DNA from 2 places in the Mesorhizobium sp. B1-1-8 genome. Region 1 is predicted to be linked to the other one. Evidence: predicted binding sites of a transcription regulator. Region 1 holds the regulator's gene; the other holds the start of a gene.
The links. The regulator LexA, encoded in region 1, represses DNA repair genes until DNA is damaged. The targets are predictions, from matches to a motif close to TGTTCNNNNTGTGTTCNG.

Region 1 (10,179 bases):
CCGAGCCCTTCCTGGCAAGCCATTCCTGACGGGCGGCCTCTGCCTTGGCCTTGGCCGCCTCGCGCATCGCCAGCTTGCGGGCTTCCAGCGCCTTGTCCTTGGCGGCTTCCTTTTCGGCCGCGATCTTGGCTTCGAGCTTGCCGATCTGGGCGAGGTCGTCTGCGCTCGGGTTTTTCTTCTTCTTGAGAAGCTTCAGCTGCGAGGCGTCGCTCCTGGCGGCGACGGGAATAGCGTCGGTCTTCTCAACCGACGGTGAGGCGGCCACGTTTGCCGGTGAGGCAAAGGCCGCGGAAGCCGTGCCGAGGACGGCGCAGAATCCCAGAATAATGAAGCTGCGAAGCTGCATGGCGAAGATCCGATCGTTCAATGCTTGTTGCCCACGGCGTCGCCCGGCGCCCCCCAAGGACGCCGAAATGTGCCGCGCGCAACCTATAATCGATTAGCCATGAGCCGCTCAAGCCAAGCTGCGCGCAAGGCCCGGTTGAATCTTCGTGATCAAGCGGCATTTGCCGCGACTGTGTTCAAACGACAACAGGTCGCGGCCCGATGCTTGCCCGGCTATTGGTTTGGAACCTGCGGGGTGACCGGCAAGGTGACGCCGTTCGTGGCCGGCGGCGCGGTCGGATTCGCGGGTGCCGGCGCGGCCGGCGCGGTGGCCGGAGCCGTCGTCGAGCCGCCATTGGCAAGCGGTGTCGTGGTCGTCGTGCTGCCGGCCGGAGCGGCAGGTGCCGTGCTGCCGCCCGGAGCGACCGGACCGTTGGCGCCAGGCAGCTGGTTAAGCACGCCCTTGCCGGCATTGTTCGAGGTCGACGCCGGAGCGCGGTCGAGGATATCGATCGGCTTTTCGCCGTAGCGGGCGATGATGGACAGACCGAGAGACGTCACGAAGAAAGCCGCCGCCAGGATCGCCGTCGCGCGGGTCAGCGCGTTGGCGGCGCCACGCGCCGTCATGAAACCGGAACCGCCGCCGATGCCGAGACCGCCGCCTTCGGAGCGCTGCAGCAGCACCACGCCGACAAGGGCGAGCACGACCATGAGGTGGACGACGATCAGTACGGTTTCCATAATTTATCCTGGCGAGGCCTTGCGCGTCAGCGCTTACGACCGGTGATTTGGAGGCGGCTCCTTACAATGCTTTGGCGGCATTTCCAAGCCCGAGGCCGGAATATGGGAAGCAATACCGCCAATGCAACGATTTCGGCCGTGTCCGGCGGTCGCCCCACCTATGCGACGTGCAGGTAGGCCTCGGCGATGGCGAGGAAGTCGGCCGCCTTCAGGCTGGCGCCGCCGACCAGCGCGCCGTCGACATTGTCGACGCGGAGCAATTCGGCCGCATTGGACGGCTTGACCGAGCCGCCATAGAGGATGCGCATCTTGCCCGCCGCATCGCCGAGCAGCTCGCCAAGCTTGGCGCGGATATGCGCATGCGCCTCAGCGACGTCCGCGGCGGTCGGCGTCAGGCCGGTGCCGATGGCCCAGACCGGCTCATAGGCGATGATGGCGTTGGCGGGCGTTGCGCTCGGCGGAACCGAGCCGGCGAGCTGGCGCGCCAACACTTCGAGCGTCGTGCCGGCCTCACGCTCGGCTGCCGTCTCGCCGATGCAGATGATGGCGATAAGGCCCGCCCGCCACGCGGCGGAGGCCTTGGCATTGACGGTGGCGTCGTCCTCGCTGCCCTGCTCGCGGCGCTCGGAATGGCCGACGATGACAAGACTGGCGCCGGCGTCCTTCAGCATCTCGGCCGAAATGCAGCCGGTATAGGCGCCGCTCTCCTTGGTGTGGCAATCCTCGCCACCTGCCCGCACCGGCGTGCGCGACAGGATTTCGGCGGCGCGTTGAAGCAGGGTCGCCGGCACGCAGACCACTGCTTCCGTTTCCGCGTCGAGCCCGCTCATGAAGCCGTTGCCGATCATCCTGAGCTCGTTGAGCGAGGCGCTGGTGCCGTTCATTTTCCAGTTGCCGGCAACGAGGGGGCGGATTCCAGGGGTCATGGGATCGGGTTCTCCAGGCGACATAAGGCAGCGCCCTCACTACCAAAATCAGCCCACAAAGCAATCGACAGTCGGTCGGAAGGGCGCTATTGCGCTTGTTTCAGACTCCGCGCATGCGAAAATGCGCATAAATCGGAAGTAAGTATGCTTGGTATATTGAGAAGCGCGGCGGGCACCTGGGTCGCGAAGGCGTTGCTGTCCCTGCTGGTGATAAGTTTTGCCGCCTGGGGCATCACTACCCGGATGGTGGGTGGTGTGCTGGCCGGCCACCATGCGGTGATCACCGCGGGCGGCACGGAGGTTTCGATCAACGAATACCGTCTCGCCTACGAGCGCCAGATCAACGCTTTGTCGCAGCAATACGGCCAGCGCATCACGCATGAGCAGGCCAAGCTGCTCGGCCTCGACAACCAGGTGCTGGCGCAGCTGGTATCGGGCGCCGTGCTTGACGAGCAGGCCCGCAAGCTCGGACTGGGCCTTTCTAAGGACAGGCTGGCCGAATTGACGCGCGAGGATCCGGCCTTCAAGGGCCCGAGCGGCCAATTCGACCGCAGGACATTCGAATATCTGCTGCGACAGGTCAACATGCGGCCGGAAGACTATCTCAAGAACCGCTCGCAGGTGGCGGTGCGCCAGCAGATCGTCGAGGCGGTATCCGATGGCCTGAAAGTGCCGCAGACCTTCCTGAAGGCGGTCGCGCTCTATCGCGGCGAGGACCGCACGATCGACTATCTCGTCCTGCCGAAGACATTGGTGCAGCCGATCGAGGCACCATCGGACAGTGCTTTGAAGGCGTATTTCGAAGCCAACAAGAAAAACTACGCCGCGCCGGAATACCGCAAATTCTCCTATGTCCGGCTGGAGCCGCGGGACATCATGGATCCGACCGCGATCACCGACCAGCAGGTTGCCGACGACTACAATAAGAACAAGGCGCGTTACACCACGCCTGAAATGCGCACGATCGAGCAGCTGGTGTTCAAGACGCCGGATGCGGCGAAAGCGGCTTACGATTCGCTGAAGACCGGCGCCACCTTCGACAAGATCGTCACGGCCGAAGGCAAGACGCAGGCCGACACGCTGCTCGGCACGCTGGCCAAGGACAAGATCGCCGACAAAGCGGTGGCGGACGCGGCCTTCTCGCTCAATGTCAATGAGGTGAGCCCGGTGGTTCAAGGCACGTTCGGTCCGGTGCTTTTGCGCGTCACCGACATCAAGCCGCAAGTCGTCAAGCCCCTTTCGGAAGTGTCCGACCAGATCCGCAAGGATCTGGCGCTCGGCGAAGCAAGCCGCGTCCTGCTCGACGTCCACGACAGTTATGAGGACACCCGCGCCTCGGGCAGCTCGCTGGCGCAGGCGGCCGACAAGCTGAAGCTCAAGGTCGTCACCGTCGATGCGATAGACCGCACCGGTCAGCGGCCGGACGGCAGCATCGTCAAGGATCTGCCGGAATCTGCCGACCTCATCAAGTCGGTGTTCGCGGCCGAACCCAACACCGAGAATGAAGCCCTGACCACCGCTGACAACGGCTTCGTCTTCTATGAAGTCGCATCGATCACGCCGGCGCGCGACCGCACGCTGGACGAAGTTCGCCAGAAGGTGGTCGCCGACTGGACGGCTGCCGAAACCGACAAGCGGCTCGACGCCAAGGCCCAGGAGCTGGAGAAGCGCCTCAAGGCTGGCGCGACCCTCGACGTCATCGCCGGCGAGCTGAAGCTCGAGAAGCAGACCAAGCGCGGCCTGAAGCGTGAGGCCGACGATGCCGATTTCGGCAAGGAAGGCGCTGCGGCCATGTTCGGCGTCGGCGAAGGCGGCACCGGACTGATCCCCTCGCCCACCGGCGATGGACAGATCCTCTTCAAAGTCGCCGAGGTCTTCGAGCCGGCCGGCGCCGATGCCAGCTCGGTGCCGGACGATGCGCAGAAATCTTTCGGCGCCGGCATGTCCGACGACCTGCTCGACCAACTGGTGGCGCAGCTGCAGTCGCAGTATGACGTCCGCATCGACCCGACCGCCGTTGCCCAAGCACAAACCAGATGAGCGCACTGAAGATACACATAGCCAAGGTTGCCGGCGGCAGCGCGCTGTCCTTCGAGGAAGCGCGCGAGGCCTTCGACATCATCATGTCGGGCGACGCCACGCCGGGCCAGATCGGCGGCTTCCTGATGGCGCTGCGCGTGCGCGGCGAGACGGTGAGCGAGATTTCCGGCGCTGTCGCTACGATGCGGGCCAAGATGCTGCGCGTCGAGGCGCCGCACGGCGCCATCGACATTGTCGGCACTGGCGGCGACAATTCGCACTCGGTCAACATCTCGACCGGGTCCGCCTTCGTCATCGCCGCCGCCGGCGTTCCGGTCGCCAAGCATGGCAATCGCGGCCTGTCGTCGCTGACCGGCGCCGCCGACGTGCTGATGGCGCTCGGCGTCAAAATCGATATTCCGCCGGAGACGATCGGCCGCTGCATCCACGAGGCAGGCGTCGGCTTCATGTTCGCGCCGGCGCATCATCCGGCGATGAAGCATGTCGGGCCGACTCGCGTCGAGCTCGGCACGCGCACCATCTTCAACCTGCTCGGACCATTGTCGAACCCGGCCGGCGTCAGCCGCCAGATGGTCGGCGTCTTCCTGCCGGAGTGGATCATGCCGGTGGCCGAGACGCTGAAGGCGCTCGGCGCCGATCACGCCTGGGTCGTCCACGGTGATGGCTATGACGAGATCACCACCACCGGCGAGACGCAGGTTGCGGAGCTTGCCGGCGGCGAGATCCGCAGCTTCACGCTGACGCCGGAAGCGGTCGGTCTGAAGCGCTACAAGAAAGACGAGCTTCGCGGCGGCGACGCGGCCTACAACGCCAGGGCGCTGCGCGATATGCTGAGCGGTGCCGCCGGCGCCTATCGCGACACGGTGCTGATGAATGCCGGCGCCGGTCTTGTGGTGGCCGGCAAGGCGACGACGCTTGCCGACGGCATCGCGGCGGCGGCGCAAGCCATCGACAGCGGCCGGGCGGTTGCGGTGCTCGACAAGCTTATCGAGATTTCGAACGGTTAGAACCTTGTCCGACATCCTGCGCAAGATCGAGGCCTACAAGCGCGATGAGATCGCCGCGGCAAAGCTCAGCGTGCCCCTGGCCGAGATCAAGGCCAAAGCGAGGGATATCGAGCCGCCGCGTGGCTTCCTTGCGGCGCTGGAAGCCAAGCGCAAGGCCGGCGGCTTCGCGCTGATTGCCGAGATCAAGAAGGCGAGCCCGTCCAAAGGCCTGATCCGCGCCGATTTCGACCCGCCGTCGCTGGCCAGGGCTTATCAGCAAGGCGGCGCCGCCTGCCTTTCGGTGTTGACCGACGCGCCGTCTTTCCAGGGCGCGCCGGCGTTTCTCACCAGTGCGCGCGCGGCCGTGACGCTGCCGGCGCTGCGCAAGGACTTTTTGTTCGATCCCTATCAAGTCCATGAGGCCCGTGCCTGGGGCGCGGACGCGATTTTGATCATCATGGCCAGCGTCGATGACGCCATGGCCCGTGAACTGGAATCGACAGCATTCGACCTCGGCATGGATGCGCTGATCGAGGTGCATGACGAGGTGGAAATGGAGCGTGCGCTTGCGCTTTCCTCGCGGCTGATCGGCATCAACAATCGCAACCTCAGGACATTCGAGACCAGCCTCGGGGTTTCGGAGCGGCTGGCGGCCGTGGTGCCGGCGGATCGGCTGCTGGTCAGCGAGAGCGGCATCTTCACGCATGAGGATTGCCGGCGGCTGGAAGAGAGCAGGATAGGCACCTTCCTCGTCGGCGAGAGCCTGATGCGGCAACAGGATGTCGCGGCGGCAACGCAGCTCCTGCTCACGGGCCAGGCGCCGGCCGAGGCCGTTTGAAAATGGCCTCCCTCACCCATCTCGGCGCCAAGGGCGAGGCCAACATGGTCGACGTCGGCGACAAGGCCGAGACGACGCGCACGGCCATCGCCGAAGGCTTTGTCGCGATGCGGCCGGAAACGCTCGACATGATCCTTGCCGGCGACGCCAAGAAGGGCGATGTGCTGGGAACCGCGCGCATCGCCGGCATCATGGCGGCCAAGAAGGCCTATGAATTGATCCCGCTCTGCCACCCGCTGCTTCTGACCAAGGTTGCCGTCGACATCGAGCCGGATCGCGCACTACCAGGCCTCAAGGTCACTGCGCTCGCGCGCGTCACCGGCAAGACCGGCGTCGAGATGGAGGCGCTGACTGCCGCTTCGGTCGCCTGCTTAACCATCTACGACATGGCCAAGGCGGTGGACCGCGCCATGGTGATTTCCGGCATAAAACTGGTCGAGAAGACCGGCGGCAAGTCCGGCGACTATAAGGCGGGTTCTTAGATGGCGCTGGTTCCGGTCGCCGAGGCGCTCGAACGTCTGCTGGATGGTGCCACGGCACTGCCGGGCGAAAGCGTTCCGTTGGCCGATGCGGCTGGCCGTGCGCTGGCGGAACCGGTGGTGGCGCTCCGCACCCAGCCGCCCTTCAACGCCTCGGCCATGGACGGCTACGCCGTGCGGGCCGCGGATGTGGCATCGGTGCCGGTGCGGCTCTCGGTGATCGGCATGGCGCCGGCCGGGCGCGGCTATGACGGGTCCGTCGGCCGGGCGGAGGCGGTGCGCATCTTCACCGGCGCTCCCGTGCCGGAGGGCGCCGACACCATCGTCATCCAGGAGAATGTCCGCGATCTCGGCAATGGCCATGTCGAGGTGACCGAGCCGACGGCAAAAGACCGCAACATCCGCCGCCGCGGGCTGGATTTTTCGCAAGGCGACGTTCTGCTGGATAAGGGCCGCATACTCGATCCGGCAGCGCTATCGCTGGCCGCATCGGCCAACCATCCCACGCTGAACGTGGTGAGACGGCCGCTGGTCGCGATCGTCGCCACCGGCGACGAATTGCTGGCGCCGGGCAGTGAACCCGGGCCGGACCAGATCATCTCCTCCAATGCCTATGGCGTCGCAGCCGCCGCACAATCGGTCGGTGCCCGCGCTCTCGATCTCGGCATCGCCGCCGACCGCGAGCAGGATATAGCGGCGCTGGTCAAGAAAGCTGTCGCGGCAAAGGCCGACGTCATCGTCACGCTTGGTGGCGCCTCGGTCGGCGACCATGATCTGATCCACGACGTGCTGACCGGCGAAGGCATAAACCTCGACTTCTGGAAGATCGCCATGCGCCCCGGCAAACCTTTGATGTTTGGCCGGCTGGGCGATATCCGCTGCATCGGTCTGCCCGGCAATCCGGTGGCGAGCCTGGTCTGCTCGCAGCTGTTCCTGAAGCCGTTGCTGGCGCGACTCGGCGGCCGTAGTTTCCAGCAGGACATGCGCAGGGCGCGGCTGGCTGCTGCGATGCAGGCCAACGATCTGCGGCAGGATTATGTACGGGCCGTGGTACGCGAGGATGATCGCGCGCTGGTCGCGACGCCGTTCGGCATCCAGGATTCCTCGATGCTGAGAATGCTTGCCGACGCCAACGGCCTGATCGTGCGCGAGCCCTTCGCGCCGGCCGCGGAAGCTGGCGCCGAATGCAGCGTGCTGATGTTACGCTGAACAAAACGTCAACACATTCACTAAACTTTAAACGGTTGCCGAACACAACTGGAACAGATAGTGTTTGTTCTGGGTTTGTTTTTCTGATTCTGGTTTCAGAGACCCGTGGGGGCCGCCATGCTGACGCGCAAACAACATGAACTCTTGATGTTCATCCACGAACGGCTGAAGGAAAGCGGCATTCCGCCGTCTTTCGACGAGATGAAGGAAGCACTTGACCTTGCGTCGAAGTCGGGCATTCACCGCCTGATCACGGCGCTGGAAGAGCGTGGCTTCATTCGCCGGCTGCCGAACCGGGCTCGCGCGCTCGAAGTGCTGCGCCTGCCCGATTCGATCGCGCCCGGCCTCAACGCGGCGAGGAAGTTTTCGCCGAGCGTCATCCAAGGCGGACAGGGCAATATCGGCCGGCAGATCAAGCCCGCAGCGCCCTCGCGCACGCCCGCGCCCAGCAATGACGATGCGGTGCCGGCGGTGTCCATTCCGGTGATGGGCCGTATCGCCGCCGGTGTGCCGATCGACGCCATCCAGCATCAGACGCATTCGATCTCGGTGCCGCCGGACATGATCTCGGGCGGCGAGCATTATGCGCTCGAGGTCAAGGGCGACTCGATGATCGAGGCCGGCATCTTCGATGGCGACACCGTCATCATCCGCAACGCCGACACCGCCAGCCCCGGCGAGATCGTGGTGGCGCTGGTCGACGAGGAGGAAGCGACGCTGAAGCGCTTCCGCCGCAAGGGCGCCTCGATCGCGCTGGAAGCCGCCAACCCGGCCTATGAGACCCGCATCTTCGGGCCGGATCGCGTCAAGGTTCAGGGCAAGCTCGTCGGGCTGATCCGCCGCTATTGAGCAATTCCAGGAAAAGTGCGCAGCGGTTTTCCGTCCGGAATTGCGGGAAAACGAAACACCAGTAGCGGTTTGGACAAACCGCTACTGAGCTGGCTCAGACTTGGCTTCTGGTTTCTCGGGACGTTTATAGGGTGGCAGGCCCCTCGCCTCGCGTGAATATCGCCGCTGCTCATGCCAGGGGCGGTAAGGCTTTTCGACCGAGTAGCGGATCGTCGCTTGCGCCGTTGCCGATTGCGGGTCGAAGAAGACGGCGGCGCTGCCATCGCGCGCAAGCTGCCGTTTGGTGACGACGAGGACGCGCGGATCGCGGCAGGGATTGTAGGCCGTGACGTCGTTGATGACGATGAGATCGGCAAAGCCGCAGGCCGGGCGCGCGCTGTTACGGTCTTCGGCGAGCGCGACGATGGCGCCCGAAGGATGCCGGGCGATGCAGAGGTCGCCGGTGCAATAGAAAGGCGAGCCCGGCGGCAAGTCGACGGGGTCGGCGATGTCCAGCGCGCCCTTCGCGAACGTTTCGGGCGGCACAATTTCCTCGGCTTGCAGCGCGCGCTTCCAATTGTCGGTGGTGAATTCGTTCGAGCGTGCGCGGTTGATGGCGAGTTCGCCGCCGCCGATCGGCATCGCCACCAGATGCGCATCCTCGGAGATCAGGACGTCCGGCGTGCGAACGTGCGGGATCGCAAGCAGGCCAGCGAGCGCGAAAGGAATCGCGAACAGCCTGAGCCACGTGGTCGCCATCGTTGCGATGACGAGCGCGACCGTCGCCAGCAGCACCGACTGGATCGAGATCAGCCCGACGGCATCGACCGGCGAGCGCTCCGAAATCCACGCCGAGATCGCGACCATCGCCGTCAGGCCCTTTCCCATCACGTAGAGGAATGGGCCATCGAAGCCGAAAGGCATGGCCAGCGCGCTCAGGACGGCAAACGGCATGACGATCAGCGAGACGATCGGCATGACCGCAAGGTTCGCGACAACGCTGAGTGGCGACACCCGCTGGAAATGCCAGATGGCAAACAGCACCGTCGCGCTGCCGGCGATGAGCGACGTCAGGGCGGCGCCACCAATTCCAACCGCCAGCTTTCGCGACCAGAACCGGAGGAACGACAGCTTTGCCGGCGGTGCTGTTGTTTTACCGGCGCGATAGTCGGCAAAGCCGGCATAGGCGCCGACAAGGGCGGCCGTGGCGGCAAACGACATCTGGAAACTTGGACCGACCACCTCATGCGGCGACACCAGGATGACGGCAATCGCCGAGATCGCCAGATTGCGCATGGTCAGCGCCGCGCGATCGAAGAGCACTGCAACCAGCATCACCGCCAGCATGATAAAGCTTCGCTCGGCGGCGACCACGATGCCGGAGATGACGAGGTAGGCCGCGATCGACGCAAGCGCGATGGCCGCGGCGTATTTCTTGACCGGCCGGCGCGATGAGAAATCCGGAAACAGCGCGAAGGCGCCGCGCAGCAGAAGCATGATCGTGCCGGCCACCAGCGCCATGTGCAGGCCCGAGATCGAGATGATGTGATAGATGCCGGTGCGCCGCATCGACTCGTTGATCTCTTCGGGAATGCCGGCACGCACGCCGACAATCAATGCCGCTGCGATCTCGCCTTCGGAACCGCCGATGGTGCTCCTGATGTGATCGGCGATGTTCTCACGCGCATTCTCGATGGCCAAGCCGACGCTTGAACCGAAAGGCGAGTCGACCGTTGCCGCAATGAGCTTCGGATCGCCCATGAAAAATCCGCTGGCGCCGATGCCGGTGAAATAGCTGTCGAAGGAGA
Region 2 (10,179 bases), 1.2 Mb from region 1:
ATGGACCCAAGTATTGCCGATAAGCAAGCCGCCGAACAATTAAAAAACGTGCGGGCGGCGCCTGGCCTTCCAATCGGATTGTCGTGGCCGATGCTTGCAGCGGCCCCATAATATGGGCTATCCGCGGCAAACAGCGCGGCTTTTTGTCGAAATCCCCGTTGTCACGCCAACGCCGGTTTCGCGTCGCGAATTGATGCGCTATGCAGCGCGTGAGCCAGCAAAATGCCCGGCAAAGGCAAGCCAGTGAGGGGCCGATGAGCGAAATCGAACGCGAGAGCATGGAATTCGACGTGGTGATCGTCGGCGCGGGTCCCGCCGGCCTCGCCGCTGCGATCCGCCTGAAGCAGCTCAATCCCGACCTTTCCGTCGTCGTTTTGGAAAAAGGCGGCGAAGTCGGCGCCCATATTCTGTCCGGCGCAGTCGTCGACCCGATCGGCATCGACCGCCTGCTGCCGGGCTGGCGCGAGGAGGAAGGCCATCCGTTCAAGACGCCGGTAACGGCGGACCATTTCCTGGTGCTTGGCCCCGCCGGCTCGTTCCGCCTGCCCAACATGCTGATGCCGCCGCTGATGAACAATCACGGCAACTACATCGTCTCGCTTGGCAATGTCTGCCGCTGGCTGGCGGCCAAGGCCGAGGCGCTCGGCGTCGAGATCTATCCAGGCTTCGCCGCGGCCAGCCTCGTCTACAACGATGCCGGCGCGGTCACCGGCGTCGTCACCGGCGACATGGGCGTCGAGAGGGACGGCACGCACGGACCGGCTTACGCGCCGGGCATGGCGCTGATGGGCAAATATGTGCTGATCGGCGAGGGCGCGCGCGGCTCGCTCGCCAAGCAGCTGATCGCCAGATACAAGCTGTCGGACGGCCGCGAGCCGGGCAAATTCGGCATCGGCCTCAAGGAACTGTGGCAGGTCAAGCCGGAGAACCACAGGCCGGGACTGGTGCAGCACTCCTTCGGCTGGCCGCTCGACATGAAGACCGGCGGCGGCTCCTTCCTCTACCATCTGGAAGACAACCAGGTGGCGGTCGGCTTCGTCGTCCATCTCAACTACAAGAATCCGTATCTGTCGCCCTTCGAAGAGTTCCAGCGCTTCAAGACGCATCCGGCGATCGCGGGCACCTTCGAAGGCGCCAGGCGGATCGGCTATGGCGCGCGGGCCATCACCGAGGGCGGCTGGCAGTCGGTGCCGAAACTGTCCTTCCCGGGCGGCGTGCTGATGGGCTGTGCTGCGGGCTTCGTCAACGTGCCGCGCATCAAGGGTTCCCACAACGCGGTGCTGTCGGGAATGCTGGCGGCCGAGCATGTCGCCCAGGCGATCGGCGCCGGCCGCGCCAATGACGAGCTTGCGTCCTACGAGGAAGCCTGGCGCGGCAGCGACATCGGCAAGGATCTGAAAAAGGTTCGCAACGTCAAGCCGCTGTGGTCACGCTTCGGCACCATCGTCGGAGTCGGAATCGGCGGTCTCGACATGTGGCTGAATACGCTGTTCGGCTTCTCGCCCTTCGGCACGCTGAAGCACGGCAAGGCCGACTACGCGACGCTCGAGCCCGCGTCCAAGCATCAGAAGATCGCCTATCCGAAGGCGGATGGCGTGCTCACCTTCGACCGGCTCTCCTCGGTCTTCCTGTCAAACACCAACCATGAGGAAAACGAACCGGTGCATCTCATCGTCGGCGACGCGGCGCTGCTGCAGCGCTCCGAGCACGACGTCTTCGCCGGTCCCTCGACCCGCTACTGCCCGGCCGGCGTCTATGAATGGGTGGACAAGGACGGCAATGCCGCCGCCGATCCGGCGGCGAAGGATGTGCGCTTCGTCATCAACGCGCAGAACTGCGTCCACTGCAAGACCTGCGACATCAAGGACCCGAACCGGAACATCACCTGGGTGCCGCCACAAGGCGGCGAAGGCCCGGTCTATCAGGGCATGTGAGCGAAGCGTCCGACCGGGCCGTCTCGACCGCCGCGCCAAAGTGAAAAGCCGGAGGCCGATCTATCAGGGCGTGTGAGCGGCGCGTCCGAAGCCATCGAAGGGCCGATCCGTCAGGGCATTTAAGCCAGGACTGTTGAAACTGCGACCGGCTTGTGGTTCCCTTCTTCTCGGATAGGGAGGAAACGGCCATGCGCCTGCCGGTTCTGGTATGCCTTGTGGCGATCGGCGCCCTGTGCGCACCTGCGGCCTCGGCCGCCTCCAGGGTGCTGGTCCAGACGCGGAACTACGATATCGCGGGCAACTCCGGAGCCGCCCTGATCGAGGCGATGGACAGCAAGGGGCCGAAGCACGGTTTCACGACGCGGGCCATCGCGCAAACTGCTTACACAGTCAACTGGGACTTCGACACCGGCCAGGACAACGGCTTCTGCCGGCTGCGCCGGGCCAATGGCACGCTCAATCTCTTCTACACCTATCCGCGCGTCGCTTCAGCCACCACACCGGCGCTGAGAAAGCGCTGGAACCGGTTTTTCGCCGGCGTTCGTGCCCATGAGGAGACCCATGGCCGTATCGCCCGGCAGATGATGCAGGCCACCGAGAAGTCGATCACCGGCCTCAGGCTTGCCGACGACCCGTTTTGCTACAAGACGCGCAGCGAGGCGCAGCGCCGCATCAGGGACGTCTTCGCCGAGTATGAAGCCAGACAGAACGCCTTCGACGCCAGCCAACATCGCGACGGCGGGCATGTCGAGCACCTCATCGCGGCTCTGATGGGGAAGCCTTGAAGGATCGTTGATGCTGGAGGGGCGCCCTGGTGTGAAGGCTCACAGCGGCTCTGTTTTTGATTTTTGCGACACTTCGCTCGCCGCCAGTGCTGTCTCATGCTCGTCGCCGGGCTTTTTATCCGCTGATCCGACCGAGAATTCGACCAGCACGGGAAGATGGTCCGAGCCGGTGTCTTCCAGCCGCGTCGACGAATGGATCCTCACGCCGCCCTTGCTGAACACCTGATCGATCGGCAGTCCGGCATAGCGCCGCAGGAAGTCAGGCAATTTCCGATGCATCCAGGTCGGCCCGGCCGAGGGCATGATTGTCAGTCCGCCGAGCGAGGCGACGCGCCGCACCGCGGCGCTCCACGGCGCCGCATTACAGTCGCCGGCCACGATCGCCGTGTCGCCGAGCGAGGAAAGCCGCTCCGCCAATTCACCGATTTGCCAGTACTGCTCGCGCGGCCAGGGCCAGCTCAAATGGATCGCGGCGACATCGACGCCGGTGCCGCCGAAATCGACCGTCGCGGTCGCCATCGCGCCGCGCGGTTCGCAGCGCGGCTCTGTCCCGGCTGCGAAGGGCCGGCGCGAGAGCAGAGCGACGCCGAATATGCCGTTGGGATAGGGGCACAGGATCCGGTACGGATAGGCGCTGGTTATGTAGCCAAGCTCGGTCGTCCACATACCCGATACCTCGTCGAGGGTGATCACGTCGGGATTGGTCCGGCCGATCAGCGACAGCACTTTCTTCGGCGTCGGATTGTCGAAGCGCAAATTCATCTGCAGCAGGGTGTAGACGATCTGGTCGGCGGGCCTGGCGACCGCCTGCACCGGCCACAGCCTGGGCAGCGCGTTTATCGTCGTGGCGAGACTGGCGATCGCAAAGACGAGCGCCGCAGCCGCCTGCAGCCGATACGAGCTGGCGAGCAGCGGCAGCGCCAGCAGCGCCGTCAGCACGCAGAGATGAATGCGGAAATGCGAGAAGGAATCGAAAGCCGGGTGCAGCGTGCCGAAGAACCCGGCCAGCAAGGCGGCCGAGCATGCCATCATCGCCAGGAATGCCACCCCAGCCACCATATTCGAGCGCGCGCCGCCTGTTGTCATCGAGGTCGTGGTCTGCTGATGCCGCCGGCAATCTGTTCGGCCTGCTTATCGGCCAAATTGCGGCTCAAGCAAGACGACGAATCGGCAAGACGAATTCGCAAGACGATTAGCCTCGCTGGATTTGGTGCGCCGGCCGGCTATTGGAAGGCCGTCTCGGAAAAACTTCTGAGCTTGCGCGAATGCAGCCGTTCCATCGGCATCTCGGCCAGCTTCTCCATCGCCTTGATGCCGATGGTGAGATGCTGCGCCACCTGCCGCTTGTAGAATTCGGTCGCCATGCCGGGCAGCTTCAGCTCGCCATGCAGCGGTTTGTCGGAGACGCACAGCAGCGTGCCGTAAGGCACGCGGAAGCGGAAGCCGTTGGCGGCGATCGTTGCCGATTCCATGTCGAGCGCGATAGCGCGTGACTGCGACAGGCGCTGCACCGGCCCACGCTGGTCGCGCAGCTCCCAGTTGCGGTTATCGATGGTGGCGACAGTGCCGGTGCGCATGATGCGCTTCAGATCATAGCCGGAAAGCCCCGTCACTTCGGCCACCGCCTCCTGTAGCGCCACCTGGATTTCCGCCAGCGGCGGGATCGGCACCCAGACCGGCAGATCGTCGTCCAGCACATGGTCCTCGCGCACATAGGCATGCGCCAGCACATAGTCGCCCAGCGCCTGCGTGTTGCGCAGGCCCGCGCAGTGGCCGAGCATCACCCAGGCATGCGGCCGAAGCACCGCGATATGGTCGGTGATGGTCTTGGCATTGGACGGGCCGACGCCGATATTGACCATGGTGATGCCGCCATGGTCGGGTTTCTTCAGATGATAGGCCGGCATCTGCGGCAGGCGCTGCGGCGGCGTGCCTTCGCTCGCCAGGCCGGCGCCGGCGCGGGTCACGACATTGCCCGGCTCGATGAATTCGCTGTAGCCGTCACCGCCTTTCTCCATCAGGTCGCGGGCGCGCGCGACGAACTCGTCGATGTAGAACTGATAGTTGGTGAACAGCACGAAGTTCTGGAAATGCTGCGGACTGGTCGCCGTGTAATGCGTCATGCGATGCAGCGAATAATCGATGCGTTGCGCCGTGAACGGCGCCAGCGGCCTCGGTTCACCGAACGCCACCTCGAACGTGCCATTGGCGATCTGGTCGTCGGTGCCGTCGAGGTCCGGCACATCGAACAGGTCGCGGATCGGCCGCTTGATGCGCTCGGCAGCCGCGCCGTCGACATAGGTGCCCTCAAGGAAGGCGAAATGCAGCGGGATCGGTGTAGTCGATTCCGAGACCGTCACCGACACGCCGTGATTGCGCATGATCAGGCGAAGCTGCTCGATGAGGTAGTTTTCAAACAGCAACGGCTGGGTGATGGTGGTGGCGAAGTGGCCGGGCGTCGGCATATGGCCATAGGCCTGGCGCGAGTCGATCTGGGTGAACGAGGTCGTGGTGACGCCGATCTGCGGGTAGAAAGCCCGGTAGCGCTTGCTCTCGTCGCCGCCGGCGGCAAGCGCGGCGAAGGAATCGCGCAGGAATTTGGTGTTGCGATCGTAGAGCATTTGCAACGCTTCGACCGCTTTGCGGGCGTTGTCGAAACTCTGCCTGCCGAAAGGCTCCGGCATGACGACCGATTCGATGGCTTGGGGGTAGATTCGCTTTTCCATGGCCCAATATAGAGACTTAGGCGAGCGCTTGGGAGGGGTAGCGAACGGGAAGCTGGCCTGGCGTGTCGTTTTTCTTTGACCGTGTTATCCGCGCTGCAGGCTGACCAGCAGCACAAAACCGACGCCCTTTTTCGGCGCCTCGGTGTCGGCGCGCATCATCGGCACGGCCAATACAGGGACGATAAACAGCATCAGGATGAGCATCGCCCGCGGCAGGAGCCGGAGAGTGTCGATTATACTGGGGGCGATGCGGTCCATGGTGGTTGTTTCCCGGTTTCGAGGATTGGTCGTTTCAGCGGCTGAAATGGTTCATGCAGCCGAACTGGCAGGGCCTGTCCAAGGAGCGGTCGGGCCGGCCGGCTTCGGCCACCAGAATGGCGAAGAACATGCCGAACAGGCTCATCAGCAGACAGACGATGGTGAAGCGGCGGGCAAGCATTGGGTTTCTCTCCTTCGATGCGGGAGAGAATGCCCGAACCCCTCTGAACCGGTTCTGAGACCGGTATTCATCCGCGGTTCAACTTGATTGATGAGGGTTTTAAGCGCGGGTGGGCACCGGGTATGCCTGTCCGGCGCTCCTCAAACATAAAGAAGAACGGGGCCGCCCGGGCCCCGTTTTCACATCGTCTTTGGACAGGCTTTCAGAGCTTGTGCCAGGTCTGGCTCTTGCAGATGAGGCCGCCCAGCACGCAGCCGCTCATCTTGAGCGAAGCGCCGGAGAGCGTCGCCTTGCCGGAATAGGTCTTGTCGTTGGCCGGATCGGTGATGTTGCCGGCATATTTGTTGTCGCCGGCCGCCTTCAGCGACCCGATGGTCTTGCCGGCATATTTGCCGGTCTTGAGCGTAATAGTGAATGTTCCGCCGCCGTCGATCGTGGCGGTCTCGCCGGATTGCGTTTTCCAATTGCCTTCGATCGGGTCGGCCCAGGCTGCGCCTGCCATGATCAAGGTGGCCGCCAGGGCCAGGCTCACTTTTCGAAACATCTCTGTCCTCCCTATAGGTTCCGTCGGGACTCCATCCGCCCTTCCGCCCCTTACGCATACGGAAGGCTAATCCAGCCGTTGCCAAAACGAAAGCGGTGCCGCCACGGAAGGTTGCAGGGATTTTCGCGTGGGCGACGGGCTCGAAACAAACCAACTGCGGAAAAGTCTTCGGTTTCCGTGGTTAGCGAAGTCTTGATTCACGGGTTCGAAATTTTCGTCGAATTTGACGCGAAAAGGCAGAATTGCGCGCTTCCTATGCTTAACAGTTTTTCGTGTTTACTTCTTGTTTTAGCTTTGTTTTCCTCAAATTAAGCAAGCCATTTAACGACGGATTCAACGCCAGCCGTCATCCTCCAAAGCATCGAAAGAGCGGCCCGCCCCAAGGGAAATCAAGGGACAGAAGGAGGCAGCTCTCGGGAGCAGACAGGGGATTGAAATGGCACGTTTTGAAATGCTTGAAGCCGGCTTCGGCGCCATGGGGGCAACTGCCCAGGCCGACATTCTTTTCGAACTGGGCATAATGTATGCAACCGGCCGCGATTGCGCGGCCGACGTCGTTGCCGCCCACAAATGGTTCAACATCGCCGCGATCAAGGGCTCGGCCCGCGCCGCCGAGCTGCGCTCGGAACTGTCGGCCACGATGTCGAAGGTCGAGATCGCCAGGGCGCTGCGCGAAGCGCGCGAATGGATGACGATGCACTGATCTCCGGCGCAACGACCGAAGGCTAAACAGGGGCAAGGCCGCGACAAGACGGCCGATCATCAAGACCAAGAACGCGGCAGCTCGACGAACTCAAGCCGTGCAACAAAACAGGGAAGCGAGCGGGTTCACGCGCCGAGGCGCCGGGGAAGCTCGATCGCAAAAAGCCGCGACCGGCCGGAACAGGCTGGCGCGGCTTTTGCATTTTGCGCCCGGTCGGCTTCCAAGCCCTTGGCCCAAGAAATCCTCATCGCAATGAACCAAAATCTGCGGAGTTGTCCTCTCGACAGTTTCAGCGAAGGGTGAAATTGTCCCGGCTTCTGGAAGAAGCGCGGCCGGCGGCCGCGCGCAAGTGGAGGAGTTCTTATTGTCATGAAAAAATTGGGTATTTTGAGCGCGGCCGCATTGGGCCTGATGATGAGTGCGCCGGTTGCCTTCGCTGACGACATCACCATTGCGGTGGTCGGCCCGATGACCGGGCAGCTCGCCAACATCGGTGACCAGTTCAAGCAGGGCGCGCAGGCCGCCGCCGACGCCATCAACGCGGCGGGCGGCGTCAACGGCTCGATGATCAAGCTCGACATCGAGGACGATCAGTGCGATCCGAAGCAGGCGGTGTCGGTCGCCAACCGGATCGTCGCCAACAGCGTCAAATTCGTCGACGGCCATGCCTGTTCGGGCTCGAGCATTCCGGCCTCCGCCGTCTATGCCGAGGCAGGCACGCTGATGATGAGTCCGGCTTCGTCCAACCCGAAGCTTACTGACGACGCGGCCAAGTCCGGCTGGCCGACGATCATGCGCCTTTATACGCGTGACGATGCGCAGGGCGCCTTCATCGGCCCGTGGATCGCCAAGAAATATGCCGGCAAGAACGTCGTCATCCTGCACGACAAGAGCGCCTACGGGCAGGGCGTTGCCGATGCCGTGAAGGCGACCATGAATGCCAATGGCCTCAAGGAAGTCGACTATGAAGGCATCAATGCCGGCGAGAAGGATTATTCGGCTCTGGTCACCAAGCTGAAGGAGCTCAAAGCGGATGTCGTCTATTTCGGTGGCTATCACCCCGAGGCCGGCCTCATCCTGCGTCAGTCGGCCGAACAGAACGTCAAGTTCCAGCTGATCATGCCGGACTCGATCGCCTCGCCGGAATTCTGGCAGGTCGCCGGCCCGGCCGGTGAAGGCACGCTGTTCGTGTTCCCGTCGGACCCGCAGGCCAAGCCCGAAGCCAAGGACGCCGTCGCCAAGATCAAGGCCGGCGGCTTCACGCCGGAAGGCTTCACGCTGTTCTCCTACGCGGTGATTCAGGCCGTCGCCGAGGGCGTCAAGCGCGCCGGAACCGACGATCCGGCCAAGGTCGCCGCAGCCTTGAAGAACGGCACGCCGTTCAGCACCGTTGTCGGCGATGTCACCTTCGACGAGAAGGGCGACCTGAAGAACGCCAGCTATGACATCAACCAGTGGCACGACGGCAAATACGCGCCGATCAAGCCGTAATCGCTTCGGCAGAACAAATGGAAATGGGAAATGGCCGGGCTCGTCCCGGCCATTTCTTTTAGCCCTGGCCGTCCTCGAAGCGCACCAGCACGGTGCCGTCGCTCACCTGCGCGCCTTCGGCTGCAATCTCGGCGATCACCCCGTCATGCGGGGCGGCGATGGTGTGCTCCATCTTCATCGCCTCGAGAATCAGCAGGGGTTGGCCCTTCATCACCGCATCGCCCGCTGCCGCCCGCACCAGCTTGACAAGGCCAGGCATCGGCGCGCGCAGGCTGCCTGACGCGGCACCCGCTTCGTCGGCCTTGGCGAGCGGATCGGGAACCGCGAAGGCATAGCCGATCGCGCCTTCGAATACGGTGACGTGGCCGGGCCAGCGGGCGGCGCGCGGCATATTCCTGAGGTCATGTGAATTGATTGCGTCATGCGGCGCTTCCAGCGCCACCTGGAAGCGTCCGTCCGGCCGCGCCGAGACCCGCGCCAGGATGTTCTCCTCGCCGTAGCGCAGGCGGGTGCGCCGCGCCAGCGTGTGGAAATGCGCGTAGCCGGCAAGCGCGGACCACGGATCGGCAGCGATGCCCGGCGCATCAGCGCCGGTCGCCGCAAGCGCTGCCGCGGCGATTACCTCGTCGCCGGGAGGTGGTATGGCGACCAGTGCTTCCTGATGCCTGCCGATCAGGCCGGTATCCACGTCGCCCGCCTGGAAATCGGCGTCGGCGGCAAGGGCGGCGAGAAAGCCGGTGTTGACCGTCGAGCCGGCCACTTCGGTTTGCGCCAGCGTTTTGCGCAGCGCGGCAAGTGCTGCGGCCCTATCCTTGCCTTGCACCACCAGCTTGGCGATCATCGGGTCGTAGAAGGGCGAGATCGCATCGCCGGCCCGCACGCCGGCCTCGATGCGCATTGCGGCACCCTCCGGGGCCGCGTCTGGGAATTTCAGGTGATAAAGCGTGCCCGTCGCCGGCAGGAAGCCTTTCGCCGCGTCCTCGGCATAGATGCGCGCCTCGAAGGCGTGGCCGGCAAGCCCGATCTCGGCTTGCGCCTTCGGCAGCTTTTCGCCGGCCGCCACGCGCAATTGCCATTCCACCAGATCGACGCCGGTGACCATCTCGGTGACGGGGTGCTCGACCTGGAGGCGCGTGTTCATCTCCATGAACCAGAAGCGGTCGGCCTTGAGCCCCTGCGAGGCATCGACGATGAACTCGATGGTGCCGGCGCCGGAATAGCCGATCGCCTTGGCGGCCTTCACCGCCGCTTCCGTCATCGCCTTGCGCAACGCCGGCGTCATGCCCGGCGCCGGCGCTTCCTCGATCACCTTCTGGTGGCGGCGCTGCGCCGAGCAATCGCGTTCGTAGAGATGCACGGCATTGCCAAAATTGTCGCCGAACACCTGCACCTCGATGTGGCGCGGCTTGTCGACATACTTTTCCACCAGCACGCGGTCGTCGCCGAAGGCGGCCTTGGCTTCGCGCCGCGCGCCGGATAGCGCCTCGGAGAAATCATCCGGGTGGTCGACGCGCCGCATGCCCTTGCCGCCGCCGCCGGCGCGCGCCTTGATCAGCA

Region 2: a site for LexA is predicted at 6,713-6,730, ahead of FJ974_RS23470 (sel1 repeat family protein). Genes of this name have one in related genera too.

What each region holds. Positions count from the first base shown of each region.
Region 1 covers NZ_CP083956.1:3,586,850-3,597,028, reverse strand. Annotated here, with positions in the region: gene FJ974_RS17445 (L,D-transpeptidase) at 1-346, opposite strand, end outside; gene secG (preprotein translocase subunit SecG) at 559-1,065, opposite strand; gene tpiA (triose-phosphate isomerase) at 1,224-1,991, opposite strand; gene FJ974_RS17430 (peptidyl-prolyl cis-trans isomerase) at 2,136-4,031, shown strand; gene trpD (anthranilate phosphoribosyltransferase) at 4,028-5,038, shown strand; gene trpC (indole-3-glycerol phosphate synthase TrpC) at 5,043-5,855, shown strand; gene moaC (cyclic pyranopterin monophosphate synthase MoaC) at 5,858-6,337, shown strand; gene glp (gephyrin-like molybdotransferase Glp) at 6,338-7,543, shown strand; gene lexA (transcriptional repressor LexA) at 7,661-8,392, shown strand; gene FJ974_RS17400 (ComEC/Rec2 family competence protein) at 8,474-10,179, opposite strand, start outside.
Region 2 covers NZ_CP083956.1:4,742,421-4,752,599, reverse strand. Annotated here, with positions in the region: gene FJ974_RS23510 (hypothetical protein) at 1-2, opposite strand, end outside; gene FJ974_RS23505 (electron transfer flavoprotein-ubiquinone oxidoreductase) at 255-1,934, shown strand; gene FJ974_RS23500 (DUF922 domain-containing protein) at 2,123-2,719, shown strand; gene FJ974_RS23495 (endonuclease/exonuclease/phosphatase family protein) at 2,759-3,778, opposite strand; gene FJ974_RS23490 (AMP nucleosidase) at 3,943-5,403, opposite strand; gene FJ974_RS23485 (hypothetical protein) at 5,530-5,703, opposite strand; gene FJ974_RS23480 (hypothetical protein) at 5,738-5,884, opposite strand; gene FJ974_RS23475 (DUF2147 domain-containing protein) at 6,087-6,428, opposite strand; gene FJ974_RS23470 (sel1 repeat family protein) at 6,865-7,131, shown strand; gene FJ974_RS23465 (ABC transporter substrate-binding protein) at 7,501-8,622, shown strand; gene FJ974_RS23460 (acetyl/propionyl/methylcrotonyl-CoA carboxylase subunit alpha) at 8,681-10,179, opposite strand, start outside.